4 regions of the Enterocloster sp. genome follow, and region 3 is predicted to be linked to each of the others. Evidence: predicted binding sites of a transcription regulator. Region 3 holds the regulator's gene; each other region holds the start of a gene.
What was found. Region 3 encodes Rex, which represses fermentation and respiration genes when NADH is low (regulators of the CRP and FNR family bind a similar motif). Its sites were predicted from a motif close to ATTGTTAANTANTTAACAAT; they were not measured.

Region 1 (3,054 bases), on a different contig from region 3:
TTTGAAGGACGGTCCTCACTTTTTGTATAAAGCATATCAAATGCAGCTGCCAGCCTCTGGCGGGTTTCCTCTGCCTTGATGATATCGTCTGCATAGCCTCTTCTTGCGGCAGCCACTGCTCCGGACTGAGTCTTTGTATACTCGGCAGTCTTTTCGCTGATCAGAGCCACTGCATCATCAGAAGCCTCGATTTCCTTTGCATACATGATCTTAACCGCAGCCTCAGGCTCCATAGTGCCGATCACTGCATTTGGCCATGCATATACCAGGTCGGTTCCCAGGCTCTTGCTTCCCATGGTAAGGCCTGCGCTTCCCAGTGCCTTTCCGGTTACTACAGTCACCTTTGGAACAGTAGCGTCTGCATAAGCGTAGGTTAAGCGGGCTGCTGCTCTGGCGATCCGTCTTTCGCTGCACATCTTTGCCTTATAGCCGTTTACATTTGTGAGGGTCAGCAGAGGAATACTGAATGCGTCGCAGAAGCTGATCAGCTCCACTGCCTTGTCACAGCCCTTGCCGGATAAAGCAGCCTCAAACTCATCTGCCTTCTTTCCATCCTCATAACGCTCTGTGCGGTTTGCCACACAGCCCACAGTCACGCCATTTAAACGGATGAATGCAGTTACCATAGAAGGTTCATAATCCTTCTTTACTTCCATTACAAAATGATTATCAGAAATCATGGATAATACCTGGATAGGATCTCCCGCCAGACCTTCAATGCCGCTGCACATACGGTTTAAATCATCCTGGCAGTCCTCCTCGGAAAGATCCTCTTCGTTATTAGCAGGAAGAATGGATACCAGAGTACGGATCTGAGACAGAATGGATGCTTCATCACCGGTAAAATCAACAACGCCGGACTCCTTGCTCTGGAATGCAGCTGCCGCTGTATCACATTTTGCCTTATAATTGCCCTCTAATGCATTGGGAGCATTTACAAAGAGCTGCGCGGACTTCTCTTCCATAAAGGTAAAATCTGCCATTCCGGCTGCCACAGCCATTCCGCCGCCGCAGGTACCGAATACTGCCATGATCTGAGGGATCACACCAGATGCCATTGCCTGGCTTAAATACAGCTTTCCAAAGCCATCCAGCGCATCTGTTGCCTCCTGCAGACGCAGTCCGGCACAGTCTACCAGACCGATCACAGGTGCTCCCATCTTCATAGCCATGGAATAAATGCTGCAGATCTTCTTTGCATGCATCTCACCCATGGAGCCTCCCAGTACGGATGCATCCTGGCTGTATACATAAACCAGGCATCCTCCGATGGTGCCGTAGCCTGTAATCACACCGTCAGCCGGTGTTTCCTGCTCAGCCATGTTAAAGTCCGTGTTTCTAGCGGTGATATACGCGCCGACTTCAACAAAACTGTTCTCATCAAGCAGGGATGCAATACGGCTGCTTGCTGAAGTTTGTGCTGAATTACTCATTTTCCAGTCCTCCATCATTCTAAAGTTTACAATACTGGCTGGAACTGCAAAAAATCCCCTTACAGTTCCGCATAAAAACAAAAATACTGCCATATATGATTATAATAAGATTTTTGTCAAATGACAAGACCCCAGAACCATGAAATTGCCTGTTTTCGATAAATTATTAACAAATTTTTTCAAAAAAACGGGCGCAGTCCCCATGCCTGCATCCAGAGAGTTCCTCTCGCTTTATGCAGGTACATGAAACAGCGCCCATTTTTTATCTTTCATACTGTATATTTTGACATTTTTCAGCAAAACACATCTGCATTTTCCATAAAAATACAATTACACCGTGAAAAACCGGTCATGAATGGCCTGTACCGCCTGATCTGCATCCCTACGGTCTACCAGCACAGAAATTTTGATCTCGCTGGTGGAAATCATATTGATATTGATCCCCGCATCATACAGCGCCTCAAAGAGCTTTGCAGCTACTCCCGGATTATTGATCATGCCTGCTCCTACAACAGAAACCTTAGCCACATCGCAGTTCGTCTCCATACGGCTGTAGCGCAGCTCCTCTTTATGCTCCGTCAAAAGCTCTGCCGTTTTATTCAGATCCTTTTCTGCCACTGTAAAGCAGATATCCTTCCCTTCCTCATGGCCAATGCCCTGGAGAATAATATCCACATTTACATGATTTCTTGCCAACAGAGAGAACACCTTAAATGAGGTTCCGATCTCATTTGGCACGCCAATAAGGGCAATCCTCGCAATATCCTTATCCTTTGCCACGCTGCTGATATATGAACGCTCCATACGCTTTGCAACTCCCTTCACTTTTGTTCCCGGATGGCCTGTAAAGCTTGACAGGACCTCCATTTTTACATTGTACTTTCTTGCCAGCTCCACCGAACGGTTATGGAGCACCTGCGCTCCCAGCGTCGCCAGCTCCAGCATCTCATTATACGTCACCTCATCCAGCTTTCTGGCTCCTGCAACCTTTCTGGGATCTGCCGTGTAAACACCGTCCACATCCGTATAAATCTGGCACAGGTCGGCCCCCAGAACCGCAGCCAGAGCTACCGCAGAGGTATCCGAACCGCCCCGTCCCAAAGTGGTAATATTCTGGTTCCGGTCGATTCCCTGAAATCCTGTAACAATCACTATTTTCTTCTGATTCAGCTCCGCCTCAATGCGCTCCGTATCCACCTTTCGGATACGCGCATCTCCCGAAACCGTATTCGTGCTGATGCCGGACTGCCAGCCGGTAAGAGAAATCACCGGATATCCCAAAGCCTCAATCGCCATCGCACAGAGCGATACCGAAATCTGCTCTCCTGTAGACAAAAGCATATCCATCTCTCTGGCCGAAGCCTTTGGGTTAATCTCCTCTGCCTTCTGAATCAGATCATCTGTCGTATCCCCCTGGGCAGACAATACTGCCACCACCTGATTTCCCGCCTTATATGTCTCTGTAATGATCCTTGCAACATTGCGCAGCCGCTCCGTGTCAGCCACAGAGGTCCCGCCGAATTTCTGTACGATCAAACTCATATCTGTTTTCCTTCCTTAACCCCAAACCAGGGTAAATATAAAGAGCCATGGCCAAACGGCCACCGCCCTAACCTATACC
Region 2 (3,054 bases), on a different contig from region 3:
AGGGGATTTCCCTTTGCAGCCGTATTTATGGCTCTTGTGGTAGGCGTTCTGGCAGGACTGGGCGGCGGTTACTACGTATGGGGCTGGGAACGGCCCTATACGGTAGATCTTAAGGCAGTAGAGGTTCCGGATTGGGTAAAGCAGGAGTTTATCCGGAAAAATATTTTTTCAAGGCCGGATGTGAGCCGCAGGAAGATCAACAATATTGTGCTTCATTATGTGGCAAATCCCGGTTCCAGTGCAGAGGGCAACCGAAATTATTTTGACAGCCTGGCGGATCAGGACAGCCAGAAAGGTGGCACCTCTACCAGCAGCCATTTTATTGTGGGCCTGGAAGGAGAGGTGATCCAGTGTATCCCGATCAATGAGATTGCCTACGCAAATGCTCCCAGAAACGAGGATACTCTTTCCATTGAGGTCTGTCACCCGGACGATACGGGAAAATACAGCGATGCTACATATGAGTCTGTCGTGAGGCTTACAGCCTGGCTGTGTACCCAGTTAAAGCTTAAAAGCAGCGATGTGGTGCGCCATTATGATATCAACGGTAAGCTGTGTCCGAAATATTATGTGGAGCATGAGGAAGAGTGGAAGCAGCTGAGAAAGGACATTGATGCGGCCATGAAGGAGCTGTGATCTGCGATACTGCATAAAAAAGCGGGGAGATCCCTACAGGGGGATCATCTCCGCTTTTCGATTATGGTAAATCGTATAGTAATGAAAGCCGCACTGCTTTAAAAGCTCCTTTGCGCGGGTAAATCCATATCCCAGATGCTCCGGAGCATGGGCGTCAGAGCCGATGGTGATGTGTTCGCCGCCCATCCTGCGGTATTGCTTTAAAATCTCTGTATCGGGGTTTTGATGACTCAGCCTGCTGCGGAAGCCGCCCGTATTGCATTCCAGAGCCTTTCCATTTTCAGCCAAAACCCTCAAAATAGAATCAATCTGCTCTTTAAAGGCAAAATAGCTGTAGACAGAAGCACTGTCCGGAGCATAGCGTGCGGCATAGTCCAGATGGCCCCAGGAGTCAAAGAATGGATGAAAGGCTCTGGCGCGCTTAAAGGAAAGGGTGAAAAACTCCTCAAGTCCCTGCCTGGAACCGCAGGCTTCCCAAAAGGAGGGATAAAAGGGATCATGGGAGCGGATAAAATGGCTGGAACCGATGATAAAATCAAATTCAGAGCCAAAATCCTTATGAAATTTTTCCAGGTACCTGCAGATGTGAAGCTGCAGCCCCAGTTCGATGCCGATATTGATGCGGATTTTATCCCGGTATTCTTCTTTAAGAGTGTTCAGGGCGGACAGATACGAGGGAAGATCCAGCTCAAAGTTATCCTCACAGAAGGATGAGTCGCGGTCATGATGGTCCGTAATGGTTATTTCCTTCATTCTCATAGAAACGGCCCGTTCAATCTGAACACGGGCGGGTGTATTTGAATCGCCGGAAAAAGCGGTATGCAGATGACAGTCGCAGATCATGCAGGCTCCTCCTTTCAGGCCGGATGCCAAAGGCGCGGCGTTTGATGATAAATATTATACCTGCGGCAGATAAAAAGTTCAAGGCTGACAAACAAATTCAGGGGAAAGAGGTAAAATGCTGTAATTTCCCGCACAAATTGTTATAAAATTAACGAAAAGGTAGAATTAAAAAAAACGCTTGCTATTTTGGAAAAAATTGATTACAATGAGTACAAGTTGATTATTATTTAACAATAATACAATTTAACAACTAGGAGGAATTGAATCATGGCAGTAAAAGTTGCAATTAATGGTTTCGGACGTATTGGCCGTCTGGCATTCCGTCAGATGTTCGGCGCAGAGGGCTACGAAGTAGTTGCTATTAACGATCTGACTGATCCTAAGATGTTAGCACATCTGTTAAAGTATGATACCGCTCAGGGCGGATACGCTGGCCACATCGGCGAGGGCAAGCACACTGTAGAGGCTGGTGAGGATTCCATCACTGTTGACGGAAAGAAGATCACGATTTACAAGGAGCCAAAGGCTGCTGACCTTCCATGGGGAGAGATCGGTGTAGACGTAGTATTAGAGTGTACCGGTTTCTACTGCTCTAAGGATAAGGCTCAGGCTCATATCGATGCAGGCGCTAAGAAGGTAGTTATCTCCGCACCCGCAGGCAATGACTTAAAGACTATCGTATTCTCCGTAAATGAGGATACTCTGACTGCTGAGGATACTATCATTTCCGCAGCTTCCTGTACAACAAACTGCCTGGCTCCAATGGCTAAGGCTCTGAATGATTACGCTCCTATCCAGAGCGGTATCATGAGCACCATCCACGCTTACACAGGCGATCAGATGATCCTTGACGGACCACACAGAAAGGGCGACTTAAGAAGAGCACGCGCAGGCGCTGCAAACATTGTTCCTAACTCTACAGGTGCTGCTAAGGCTATCGGCCTGGTTATCCCAGAGCTGAACGGCAAGCTGATCGGTTCTGCACAGCGTGTTCCTGTACCGACCGGTTCTACCACTATCTTAACAGCAGTTGTTAAGAAGGCTGGCGTTACAAAGGAAGACATCAACGCAGCTATGAAGGCAGCAGCTTCCGAGTCCTTCGGCTACAACGAGGATCCGATCGTATCTTCTGACGTTATCGGCATGAAGTACGGCTCCCTGTTCGATGCTACTCAGACCATGGTAGCTCAGATTGCTGAGGATCTGTATGAGGTTCAGGTTGTTTCATGGTATGACAACGAGAACTCCTACACAAGCCAGATGGTAAGAACCATTAAGTACTTTGCAGAGCTGGCTTAATTATTCAGTTTTTTAGTAGACTCATAAAAAGGGTCCGGTCGTCAGGGCCGGGCCCTTTTTACGCAGTATGAAAGGGGTACATCCATTATGTTAAATAAGAAATCTATCGACGATATGAACGTAAAAGGCAGAAGAGTGCTGGTGCGCTGCGATTTCAACGTGCCGTTAAAGAATGGTGAGATCACCGACGAGACACGTATCGTGGCTGCTCTGCCAACCATCAACAAGCTGATCGCTGACGGTGCAAAGGTAATCCTCTGCTCCCACTTAGGCAAG
Region 3 (3,054 bases):
CGGAAGGAATATCGACAGCAATGCACCATGGCTTTGTTTTTCCATTCCCTTTAAGAATCTCTGCTGCAAGCTCCATACAGGCTCTGTATTCTCCCTGGATTTCCCGGCTTAATCCCACACCGAAAAGGCCGTCGAAAAGAATCCCGCAGTTTTCTGCTTCCTCTTTCATAAGTTCCCATTTTTTTACAGGTATCCCCAGCTTCCTGGCAATGGAAAGCTGGAGCTTTAATTCTTCTGTCGCCTTTTCCTCTGAACTGGCCAGAAAAATAACTGCAGGAAGTCCTTTTAAATAAACCATCCGGGCTGCCGCCGCTGCATCCGCTCCATTATTTCCCACACCGCACAGCGCCCAGACCGGACTGTGTGCGGCAAATGCTCGGGCTGCCTTTAATGCGCAGTCTGCGACCGCCAAAGCTGCCCGCTCCATTAAAACCAGGGAAGGAATCCCGACCTCATGGATGGTGTAATGATCCACTGCTTTCATCTTTCTACCTGTCAGAAGGGTTCTCATATCATGTTCTCCTCTCTGCGGACGTTTCCTTTTCGCCCACTGCAAATGCCATGGCAAAATCCTCTGTATTGGAGATAGACACATGGATCTGTGTCAGCCCCATTTCCTCAGATCGCTTTTTAGCGCCGCCGTAAAGATTGACATAGGGTTTTCCAAGCTCATCCCGAAGCACCTCGATATCTCCGGGCATAAATCCCCGGAACCCGGTGCCGAACATCTTTGCCACGGCCTCCTTCACAGCAAAAGAGCCGGCCAGCTTAGAGGCAGACCCCTTCGCTTGCCGGCTTTCCGTCTCCGTAAATGTGCGAGCGACAAAATGAGGCCTCCTGCAGGCCTTTTCCATGCGCTTTATTTCGATCAGATCGGTTCCAACTCCCAGTATCATCCTACTTGCTTCCTGTGCGTTCGTTTTTTTCATCCCGGTCCAGCATACTGCATACCCGGTAGGACAGCCGCATCAGACTTTCAGACAGATGCACATTTTCCACAACTACATCCTCCGGTACAACAAGATCCGTATGGGCGAAATTCCAGATTGCCTTGATTCCTGCTGCTACCAGACGATCCGCAATCTCGGGAGCCTTTGTCTTTGGTATGGTAAGAGCCGCGATCTGGATCTCATTCTCTTTTATAAAGCTTTCCAGATCGTCCACGGACCGGATTTCAATCCCGCGGATCACCAGACCGATCAGCTTGGGATTGATATCAAACATCCCTTTGATCACAAAACCTCTCCGTTCAAAATTTGTATAATTGGCGATTGCCTGTCCCAGATTTCCGGCTCCGATGATGATCAGATTGTGCTGCTGGTCGATTCCCAGAATCTTTGCAATTTCCGAGTACAGATATTTTACATTATAGCCATAGCCCTGCTGTCCGAAGCCGCCGAAATTATTCAGATCCTGGCGGATCTGAGAAGCTGTAACCTTCATGCGGTTGCTCAGTTCATTGGAAGAGATACGCTCCACTTCTTCTTCAATCAGCTCCCCCAGATAGCGGTAATAGCGGGGCAGTCTCGAAATAACCGCTTTCGATATTTCCTTGCGTTCCATCCTGTGCCACCCTCTCCTTATATGATTCAATCTAATGCTTTCTATTATAATCGGGCGTTAAAAAAATGTCAAATCACTTTCAGGATGTTCTTGAAAAAAATATGTTCCTATATTATACTGATTGGTGCATATTATGCAAAAAACATAGAATTTATGCTAAAAAAGGAGTTTTGAAATGATCCTGTCATGCAGCAACATCAGCCGGTCCTTTGGAGATAACCATATCCTCAAACGGGTCTCATTTCATATAGAGGAACATGAAAAAGCCGCTGTCGTAGGGATTAACGGCGCGGGAAAATCCACTCTTTTAAAGATCATCATCGGTGATCTGGCACCAGATGAGGGAAGTGTAACCTGGGCCAAGGGCGCTTCCATCGGATATCTGGCCCAGCATCAGGATCTGGAGGGCGCTGAGACCATTTATGACGCTCTTTTAGAGGTAAAGCGGCCTATCCTTGAAATGGAGGAGCGTCTGCGAAACCTTGAACAGTCCATGAAATCTGCCTCCGGTGAAGAACTGGAGGCTATGCTTTCCGAATACAGCCGCTTAAACCACGCGTTCGAGCTGGAAAACGGCTACGCCTGCCGCAGTGAAATTACGGGGGTATTAAAGGGTCTGGGATTTTCAGAGGATGAATTTTCAAAGCCCATCCAGGCGCTCTCCGGCGGCCAGAAAACCCGTGTATCCTTAGGCAAGCTCCTCTTAACCAAACCCGATATCCTTCTTCTGGACGAGCCTACCAACCATCTGGATATGGAGTCCATTGCATGGCTGGAAACCTATTTAAAGGGCTATTCAGGAAGCGTGATCATCGTGGCCCACGACCGGTATTTCCTGGACCGTGTGGTTACAAAGGTCATCGAGCTGGACAATGGCACCGCCACTGTGTTTTCCGGCAATTACTCCGCCTACAGCGATAAAAAAGCCATGCTCAGAGACGCACAGATCCGTGCTTACTTAAATCAGCAGCAGGAAATCCGCCATCAGGAAGCGGTCATTGCCAAATTAAAATCATTTAACCGTGAAAAATCCATCCGAAGGGCAGAAAGCCGGGAAAAGATGCTGGATAAAATCGAGCGTCTGGAAAAGCCAGTGGAAATCAACGATTCCATGGATATCCGTCTGGAACCGGACGTAGTCAGCGGAAATGATGTACTCACCGTCACAGACTTAAGCAAGTCCTTTGATACTCAGACATTATTTACACATGGCAGCTTTGAAATCAAACGTGGGGAACGGATTGCGGTTATCGGAAATAACGGTACCGGAAAGACCACGCTTCTTAAGATCATAAACGGCCTGATCCCTGCTGATGCCGGAGAAATCCGCCTGGGCGCCAAGGTTCATATCGGCTACTACGATCAGGAGCATCAGGTCCTCCACATGGATAAAACCCTGTTTCAGGAAATCCAGGATACCTATCCCAATATGAACAACACTCAGATCCGCAATACCCTTGCTTCTTTCCTCTTTACCGGTGATGATGTGTT
Region 4 (3,054 bases), on a different contig from region 3:
GTATCATAATCCAGTCCCAGTTTCTTTAAGGACTTTGTTCTTGTATTCGTTACAAACACATCGGCCCCCGCTAACAGGCGGTAGGCAATTTCAAGACCCTTCGGATCTTTTAAGTTCAATGTGATAAATTTCTTATTTAAATTGGCTACATCGAAGGCCAGGTTTTCATCATCGTTATAAGGCATATTGAACACTGCCCCCTGGGTTCTAGCCGGATCGCCTTTTGCGGATTCGATCTTCACGCAGTCAGCGCCCCACTCTCCCAGTACACGCACCGTAGTCGGCGCGGCCAGATAAGTCGTTAAATCAACGACCTTGATTCCTTCCAAAGGTCTCATAAAGTATTCCTCCATCTCTCTGCATTCCGGGGTACCCGTCCTGCAGTCCGATCATTGCATTGCTGTTTACGCGCTGCGCAGACAGCAGCGCCTGTCATTTAGGGGGAACAGGGTCCCCAGGCCCAAGTAGGAACCTGACGACCCTGTTTAGGAAAAAATATTTACAGCACGTACTCCATATGAGCACCGTGTTTGATGGTATTTCTGGAAATGGTAATTCTCTGAACGGTCGGAGCGCCCTCTTCCAGCCACATGGCGCGGCAGTCGCGGTACAGTCTCTCAACCGGGCCGTACTTGCAGTCCTCGAAGTAGCCTACGCCGCCGAAGATCTCAAGCATCTCATCGCTGACTTTTCTGGTGGTATCAATACTGAAGAGCTTACACATAGCAGCCTTCTCCTCAATGTACTCACCGGTCGGGTTCTCCATATAAGCCTTTGCGAAATCGTAAACCATGCAGCGCAGTGCGTGTACCATCATGGACATATCTGCGATCTTTACACGGATAGCCTGACGGGTTCCGATCGGTTTGCCAAAGGTTACACGGTCATGTGCGTATGCCAGGGACAGTTCTAACATTCTCTGTGCCATACCCAGGTTGCTGGCTGCGATGTGGGCACGAGATACGGATAAGGAGTGCATTGCAATCTCAAGTCCCTGTCCCTCACGGCCTAACAGATATTTCTTGTCGATGCGGCAGTTGGTGAATTTCAGATCGCCATGGCCTGCACCGCGGCAGCCCATCATATGCGGCATGTTGATCACTTCGAATCCCGGTGCATCCATCGGTACGAAGAATGCGGAAAGTCTGTCATCTTTATCAGAATCCGGATTGGTTACTGCGATAACGTATGCGAACTCGCAGCAGTCGGTGTGGGAGATCAAGGTCTTCTCGCCGTTTAATACATAGCTGTCGCCATCTTTCACTGCCATGGTATGTAAGTCAGCGCCGGTGCCGCCGGTTGCCTCAGTCAGCGCGAAGCAGGTGAATACTTCCTTGTTCTGGAACTTGGACATGTACTCTGCTTTCAGCTCCGGGCTGCCATAGTCATCCAGGATTCTCCAGTTTAAATCCATTGCATAGTGAAGATGCATTCTCATTCCGCCCGGTCCTCTGGAGAACTCTTCCTGTACCTGTAAAATTTCAAGCTCGTTTAAGCCCCATCCGCCGTACTCTTCCGGTAAGGAACAACGGTATAAATTGTTCTCGATCGCCAGATCGTAGAACTCCTGCGGGAATTTGTTGGTTACCTCGACTTCTTTCTGGATCTCTTCCAACGGACCTTCTGCCAGCTCGCGGATCTGTTTTAAGTAAGCCTGGAACTCTTCCTTTGTTAACTTGCTCATGTGATATCCTCCTTATTTGAGTCGATCATTTGATTGTTCATTTTTTATTTTGTTGCTATTTCTTTAACAATCTTGATGATGTTATTATAACGTGCCTGTCCGTAAATATCCAATCGGCTGTATCCGTGCGAACGTATCGAATTAATCGGAAAAAACTATCAATCGATTTTTGACTTGTAAATGGATTTTGAGGGTGTTATAGTCTAGCGTGTGAAGTTGTATATTTTTGACAAATGGAGGTTTCTTATGATTACAAGACCGGAAATCATGGAAGGGATCAGACGGCATATCCAGCCCATCGGAGGGCAGGAAAACCTGAATATATTAGAAGTGGAGCCGGGGCATGTCCGGCTTTCCATAGAACTGACGGAAGCATGTCTGAATCTGTACGGCAATGCCCACGGCGGCTTCCTCTTCTCTCTCTGCGACATTGCCGCCGGCATGTCCACCTACGCCTGCGAAGTCACCAACGTCACCCAATGCGCCGGAATTAACTTTGTGCGCGGCGTAAACAGCGGGACGATCTATGTGGAGTCCAACATTGTTCATAAAGGAAGGCACACCGCCGTATGCCGGGTGGATATCACCGGAGAGGAAGAAGAACTGCTGGCGACGGGAAACTTTACAATGTTCCTGGGGAAGGAAATATAAAATTGCAATTTAAGGGAATAGCACGAAAGGGTCCGAAGTTCCGGGGAGGGCCTACAGAACCGCAGATGCGGTGGAATTTTGTACTTCATTCGCTCCGCCGCCTATTGCCAGACCTGCGAGCAAAACTCGCGATTATACCACAAGTATATCATATACACGAAAAATAGGTATAATCTGGCATTCAATAACAAATAAAGATTACTGCTATATCAGATATTTGGGAATTGTATGTTGTTTCACGAAGCAAATATGATATGATATGATTATCCTACAGACATGCACGGAGGATAGATTATGGGGAAAATCGCTTCAGAAACGGCAGAATTATTAAAAGAAATCATACTAAGTTGTTCCGCCGAAGATATACTGCCGGAAGAATTAGATAATTTTATAGACTTTTTAGCTAATGTTTCAGACAGTAACGCAAATGAGCCTCAGGCTATTGATAAAACCGGCGCAGAGGTTCTCTTTCTGACATCCTTCTTGACTGAGGAACTGGAAAAAGATTTTCCTGAAATAGAAACCGATTTCATCTTTCATAGCCGCGCCAAACTCCCCCAGTTCGGCCGAGATGCCATTCCTCTGGTTAATTTACTTAACTGCTCCAGTATCATCGACAATCACCAGCAAAGGGTCCTTGCATCAATCTTATGCGGTGCCCAGAGTGGAGATTCCTATTGTGCAGAGCTGCTGAAGAGTATGTACAAAATTTATCATAA

Region 1: the regulator Rex is predicted to act here: its motif matches at 1,588-1,607, upstream of ACZM6M_RS07260 (acyl-CoA carboxylase subunit beta).
Region 2: the regulator Rex is predicted to act here: its motif matches at 1,695-1,714, upstream of gap (type I glyceraldehyde-3-phosphate dehydrogenase).
Region 4: the regulator Rex is predicted to act here: its motif matches at 1,736-1,755, upstream of ACZM6M_RS09035 (acyl-CoA dehydrogenase family protein).

The regions. Positions count from the first base shown of each region.
Region 1 covers NZ_DBMACH010000005.1:129,934-132,987, forward strand. The annotation lists gene ACZM6M_RS07260 (acyl-CoA carboxylase subunit beta) at 1-1,433, opposite strand, end outside; gene ACZM6M_RS07265 (aspartate kinase) at 1,764-2,975, opposite strand.
Region 2 covers NZ_DBMACH010000017.1:39,654-42,707, reverse strand. The annotation lists gene ACZM6M_RS14795 (peptidoglycan recognition protein family protein) at 1-636, shown strand, start outside; gene ACZM6M_RS14790 (histidinol-phosphatase HisJ family protein) at 670-1,479, opposite strand; gene gap (type I glyceraldehyde-3-phosphate dehydrogenase) at 1,747-2,778, shown strand; gene ACZM6M_RS14780 (phosphoglycerate kinase) at 2,863-3,054, shown strand, end outside.
Region 3 covers NZ_DBMACH010000010.1:74,785-77,838, reverse strand. The annotation lists gene ACZM6M_RS11865 (NAD(P)H-hydrate dehydratase) at 1-511, opposite strand, end outside; gene acpS (holo-ACP synthase) at 513-896, opposite strand; gene ACZM6M_RS11855 (redox-sensing transcriptional repressor Rex) at 898-1,563, opposite strand; gene abc-f (ribosomal protection-like ABC-F family protein) at 1,739-3,054, shown strand, end outside.
Region 4 covers NZ_DBMACH010000007.1:13,275-16,328, forward strand. The annotation lists gene ACZM6M_RS09030 (CaiB/BaiF CoA transferase family protein) at 1-338, opposite strand, end outside; gene ACZM6M_RS09035 (acyl-CoA dehydrogenase family protein) at 500-1,684, opposite strand; gene ACZM6M_RS09040 (PaaI family thioesterase) at 1,931-2,335, shown strand; gene ACZM6M_RS09045 (hypothetical protein) at 2,630-3,054, shown strand, end outside.